Regions from separate parts of the Peribacillus sp. FSL R5-0717 genome, predicted to be linked through region 2. Evidence: predicted binding sites of a transcription regulator. Region 2 holds the regulator's gene; the other holds the start of a gene.
What was found. The regulator CtsR, encoded in region 2, represses protease genes until heat stress. The targets are predictions, from matches to a motif close to ATGGTCAATAAAGGTCAAACA.
Positions count from the first base shown of each region.

Region 1: clpB (ATP-dependent chaperone ClpB) is a predicted target of CtsR. The motif match lies at 2,024-2,044, and genes of this name have one in related genera.

Region 1 is NZ_JBBOOF010000001.1:3,856,615-3,859,816, reverse strand. It holds gene clpB (ATP-dependent chaperone ClpB) at 1-1,979, opposite strand, end outside; partial or broken gene NYE65_RS18600 (transposase) at 2,365-2,574, opposite strand; gene NYE65_RS18595 (FAD-dependent monooxygenase) at 2,786-3,202, opposite strand, start outside.
Region 2 is NZ_JBBOOF010000001.1:2,683,156-2,686,357, forward strand. It holds rRNA gene NYE65_RS13105 (23S ribosomal RNA) at 1-729, shown strand, start outside; rRNA gene rrf (5S ribosomal RNA) at 794-909, shown strand; gene NYE65_RS13115 (CtsR family transcriptional regulator) at 1,270-1,731, shown strand; gene NYE65_RS13120 (UvrB/UvrC motif-containing protein) at 1,753-2,304, shown strand; gene NYE65_RS13125 (protein arginine kinase) at 2,301-3,202, shown strand, end outside.

The DNA.
Region 1 (3,202 bases), 1.2 Mb from region 2:
AATCCAACATAACCGGGAGGTGCACCAACAAGTCGGGACACGGAATGTTTCTCCATATATTCCGACATATCAATTCGAATCATATGTTCCTCACTATCGAATAATGTTTCTGCCAAAGCTTTTACCAATTCGGTTTTACCGACACCAGTCGGCCCAAGAAAAATGAATGAACCGATTGGTCTGTTTGGATCTTTTATTCCAGCCCTTGCTCTTAAAACAGCATCGGATACGAGTTCCACCGCTTCTCCTTGACCGATTACACGTTCATGCAGGATATCTGATAGGCGAAGCAGCTTCTCCCTTTCACTTTCCACCAGCTTGCTTACCGGAATCCCTGTCCACCTTGCCACAATCGAGGCAATTTCCTCCTCCGTCACTTCCTGGCGAAGCAATCGTGATTCCTGTTTTTCCTTTTCCAATTCGTCTTCCATTGCTTCCAATTCTTTTTGAAGCTGCGGAATCCTTCCATGCCGAAGTTCAGCTGCCCGGTTAAGGTCATAGTCATTCTCTGCCTGTTCCAGTTCATGACGCAGTTTCTCAAGCTCTTCACGTTTGTCCTGCACCTTTTGAAGCGCTGATTTCTCCATTTGCCACTTGGATTTCATGCTATTCGCTTGATCCTGAAGTTCTGATAGTTCTTTTTGAAGCCCTTCCAGCCTTGCTTTGCTTTGAGGGTCGTCTTCATTTTTCAGGGCCGCTTCTTCAATTTCAAGTTGCATGACTTTTCTCGTGATTTCATCCAACTCGGATGGCATGGAGTCGATTTCCATGCGGATCATCGCACAAGCTTCATCCACTAGATCGATCGCTTTATCCGGTAAAAATCGCTCCGTTATATATCGGTTCGAAAGGACAGAGGCTGCAACGATTGCCCGATCATGTATCCTGACGCCATGATGAATTTCAAACCGTTCCTTTAATCCCCGCAAAATTGAAATCGTATCTTCAACATCCGGTTCAGGAACCAGAACCTGTTGGAAACGGCGTTCCAAAGCCGGATCCTTTTCAATATATTGCCGATATTCATCAAGGGTCGTTGCACCGATACAATGCAGCTCACCGCGCGCAAGCATCGGCTTTAACATATTTCCGGCATCAAGGGCGCCATCTGTTCTTCCTGCACCGACAATTGTATGCAATTCATCAATGAATAAGAGAATTTTCCCATCACTCTTCTTGATCTCATTCAACACCGCTTTTAGGCGTTCCTCAAATTCACCCCGGAATTTGGCCCCTGCGACAAGTGCACTCATATCGAGTGAAAAAACGGTCTTATCCTTTAAACCTTCCGGCACATCCTTCCTGACGATCCTTTGAGCCAACCCCTCGACAATCGCTGTTTTACCTACTCCAGGTTCTCCTATTAATACAGGATTATTTTTCGTTTTCCGTGAAAGAATCCGGATGACGTTACGGATTTCCGTATCTCGACCGATTACTGGATCGACCTTACCCGATTTAACCTCAGCAACGAGATCTCTGCCGTATTTTTTCAGTACTTCATAAGTGCTTTCTGGATTTTGACTAGTCACTCGCTGATTCCCCCTTATATCGCTTATAACCCGTTTTGCTTTATCATAATCAATTCCATATGATGAAAATAGCCTGTTTACATTCGTTCTATTGACTTGCAAAGACGCAAGCAGTATATGTTCGACAGATAAGTATTCATCCTCCCACATCTGCATTTCCTTTTCGGCAGCCGTCAGAATTTGCTGTAGGGAGGATGACATGTAAACCTGGGAAACACCCCCGCTCACTTCCGGTAATCTATCCAATTCCTTATTCAGCTCTATATCAAATAGATTCACCGATTTACCAGATTCCGATAAAATCCTGATTAATAAACTTTCATCCTGCTCCATTAAGGCCTTTAATAAATGAAGCTCCGTCAGCTCGGGATTCCCTCTTTCATTGGCTAGTTCCTGACCGCCAGTGAATGCCTGTTGGGTTCTCTCCGTCATTTTATTAATATCCATCTTGAAACCTCCCATTCATCTATATCATGAACGAATCCCAAATTGGTTTGACCAATTTTGACCTTTATATTTTTATTATACTTCTAATTCTCCCCATGTAAAGGAAAGTTATAAGAAATGCAGTAGTTTGGAAAATAAACGGAAAAAGCCTTTCTTCATATAGAAGAAAGGCTCAGACTGTACAAATTTGGACGTTGATTGGAACGTAGGGCACTCGCTTTCCGCGGGTGGTCCGGGAGCCTCCTCGGCGCACTTGCGCCTGTGGGGTCTCCCTTGGACTCGTTATTCCCGCAGGAGTCTCGCACACCCGCTCCAATCAACTATGTTTAAAATTTCAGATAGAACTCCTTTTGCCTACAGTCTTTTTTGTTTTAAAATAGAACTATTAAAACTTGAGGTGATGAGGATCCATCTTCTTTAAATTAATGGCAGCGAAATTAAGCATCGCTTGCATCGACAATTTTTCAGGGTCCCCTTAAAGTAGTCAACGCATACCATGCTTTTCTTTTGCATCTGCGAATACACGCTCAATCGTTTCTTTACGTTTCGCATATATAGGTTTTACATCTTGATGATGACGCAGATGATCCACTTGGACATGGAAAGGTCCTAAAATGGCTTATCATAATGGCTCGAGAGCCCAAATCTCTTATCCTTTGGTCAAAATTAGAAGGGAATTTAAAAGGGGTTCGGAATTTTTTAATTCTGAACCCCTTTTGTCTACTAACTGAGCCTTTCTTCATATAGAAGAAAGGCAGAACCATTTGTAACATGGATACATTCCTTTATGGATGAAATAAAATGGTTTATGCTTTCACGGCCGTTTTATTGTAACCATGAAATTCATCGACGAATTGGAAATCCCTATCCGTCCGACCTGCAAGGATCGTATCTCGGAGCAGAATGCCTGCATCGGTCGTATTGTGGATGATTTCCCCCCACATTCTTGCACTCGTTTGAACATTAGCCGTACGTGGAATGCGTTCCTCCTGGTATTCCAAAAATGCCTGTTCAATGTCATTCCCATGCTTATGGAGCATATCAGACAAATAAGCTGCATCTTCTAAAGCCTGGCAAGCGCCTTGTGCCAAGTATTGAAGCATCGGATGTGCCGCATCGCCCATAAGCGTAATTCTTCCTTTTGTCCAATTATCAATTGGTAAACGGTCATACATCGGCCAACGGCGTTGTCTTTGAATGAATGAAATCGCATTCTGAACAAG
Region 2 (3,202 bases):
ATACTACCCTGGCTGTATTGAAATTCTAACCCGCGCCCCTTATCGGGGTGGGAGACAGTGTCAGGTGGGCAGTTTGACTGGGGCGGTCGCCTCCTAAAGAGTAACGGAGGCGCCCAAAGGTTCCCTCAGAATGGTTGGAAATCATTCGTAGAGTGTAAAGGCACAAGGGAGCTTGACTGCGAGACCTACAAGTCGAGCAGGGACGAAAGTCGGGCTTAGTGATCCGGTGGTTCCGCATGGAAGGGCCATCGCTCAACGGATAAAAGCTACCCCGGGGATAACAGGCTTATCTCCCCCAAGAGTCCACATCGACGGGGAGGTTTGGCACCTCGATGTCGGCTCATCGCATCCTGGGGCTGTAGTCGGTCCCAAGGGTTGGGCTGTTCGCCCATTAAAGCGGTACGCGAGCTGGGTTCAGAACGTCGTGAGACAGTTCGGTCCCTATCCGTCGCGGGCGCAGGAAATTTGAGAGGAGCTGTCCTTAGTACGAGAGGACCGGGATGGACGCACCGCTGGTGTACCAGTTGTCTTGCCAAAGGCATAGCTGGGTAGCTACGTGCGGACGGGATAAGTGCTGAAAGCATCTAAGCATGAAGCCCCCCTCAAGATGAGATTTCCCATGGCGCAAGCTAGTAAGATCCCTGAAAGATGATCAGGTTGATAGGTCAGAGGTGGAAGCATGGTGACATGTGGAGCTGACTGATACTAATAGATCGAGGACTTAACCAACGCTTTTAAAAAAATGAAATACCTTCTTATTATCTAGTTTTGAAGGAACAACGTTCCTTTTATGTTTGGTGGCGATAGCGAAGAGGTCACACCCGTTCCCATTCCGAACACGGCAGTTAAGCTCTTCAGCGCCGATGGTAGTTGGGGGTTTCCCCCTGTGAGAGTAGGACGCCGCCAAGCCATTTAAAAAGATCAGCCATCCGGCTGGTCTTTTTTTGTTTGTAATTAAAAAATTTTTCCGTTTTCAGGGACAGTACGGGCTGGCCTTATTTGAATTGGTTGCCATATCATGAGGAGGAATGGATGAGCTGGGGAAATGGGGCAGAATTCTTAAGGAGAAGAAAAATTTCAGGTTTTACATCCATTTATATAGGGTATTTATATAAGATATTTCAACTTTAATGTTCAATGGGGTATGTAACTACATATAATTTGGAGAAAATGGATATTACAGAAAGAAAATGCGTTTAAGTTGCAAAATGCATTATTCCTTGTATAATAATAGTCAAATATAGTCAAAGTCAGAATGGAGGAGGCTGAGTGAGAAACATATCTGATGTTATCGAAACTTATTTGAAGCAAGTACTTGAAATAAGTCAAAAAGATATCTTGGAGATAAAAAGAAGTGAAATAGCGGATAAATTTCAGTGTGTTCCTTCTCAAATCAATTACGTAATAAATACCAGGTTTACCATCGAGAGAGGTTATGTTGTAGAGAGTAAGCGTGGAGGCGGCGGTTATATACGCATCATGAAAGTGGAATCACAGGATTCCGTGCAACTTATCAACCACTTATTATCGCTTATTGGTTCCAGGGTAACTCAATCGATGGCTGAAGGAGTAATTTCACGGCTGATGAATGAAGACGTCATTAATGAAAGAGAAGCAAAGATTATGATGAGCGTCATAGATAGATCGGTGATTTATATCGACCTGCCTGACCGCGATGAGCTTAGGGCAAGAATTTTAACAGCGATGCTTACTACTTTAAAATATAAATGAAACTGGCAGAGGTGATGAACGTTGATTTGCCAAGAATGTCATCAAAGGCCTGCTACCCTGCACTTCACCAAAATCATCAATGGAAAAAAGACTGAAGTCATGATTTGTGAGAAATGTGCTCAGGAAAAAGGTGAAATGTTCATGGAGGCAGGTGGACCTGGTTTTTCAATAAATAATTTTTTAGCAGGATTGTTGAATATGGAGTCGAATATTCAACAGACAAAGGCAAATGCATTTCCGAAAACGGAAGAGAGGCGCTGCCCGCATTGTCATCGATCTTATAAAGAATTTGTCCATATTGGCAAGTTTGGCTGTGCCGAATGTTATAAAACGTTCAATGAACAGTTAAATCCCATTTTAAAGAGGGTTCATAGCGGCAATACAGCACACATAGGGAAAATTCCAAAAAGGATTGGCGGCGCCATATATCTTCGAAAGCAAATTTTGGATTTGAAAGAAGTTTTAAAGGTCCACATTGATCAAGAGGAGTTTGAGAAGGCGGCAGAAGTAAGAGATAAGGTTCGTTCCCTTGAAAAAAGGTATGAAGCACAAGAGGGAGGCGAGGAATTATGAGCTTGGAAAAGTTTGTAGAAAACGCCTTGAGTTCCTGGATGAGTGCCGAAGGTCCGGAAATCGATATTGTATTGAGTTCGCGGATTCGGCTGGCCAGGAATTTCAAAGACTTTACCTTCCCAACCTCCTTTTCGAACGAAGAAGCTAATAAAATCATTGAATTGATTAAAAAAAGAATCGAAGAGGAAGTAACGCCAGAGATTGGGAAATTGGAGCTATTAGAGATTGACCAATTGCAGCCACTGGAAAAGCGCGTTCTGGTTGAAAAACATTTAATCAGTCCTCATTTAGTTGAAGATTCAGCGAAAAGCGCGTGTCTCCTTTCGGAAAATGAAGAAATAAGTATCATGATAAACGAAGAGGACCATCTTCGTATTCAATGTTTAATGTCGGGGTTGCAGCTAAAGGAAACCTTAAAGATTGCAAATGTTCTTGACGATTGGATTGAAGAATCCATAGACTATGCATATGATGAGGAAAGAGGATACCTGACTAGTTGTCCGACTAATGTGGGAACAGGGTTAAGGGCTTCAGTCATGATGCATCTGCCGGGTCTGGTCCTTACACAGCAGATGAATAATATCATACCGGCTATCAACCAATTGGGGTTGGTGGTTCGAGGGATTTATGGAGAGGGCAGTCAAGCGTTGGGGAATATTTTTCAAATTTCCAATCAAATCACTCTTGGAAAATCGGAAAGGGATATCGTTGAAGATCTAACGAGTGTAGTGCAACAAATCATAGCCCAGGAACGGTCAGCGAGGGATGCATTAGCGAGGACTTCCCACATACAATTAGAAGATAGAATTTTCCGTTCATATGGGGTTTTGTCCAATGCTCGAATAATCGAGACAAAGGAAGCAGCTACATGTATCTCAGATGTTAGATTAGGGATAGA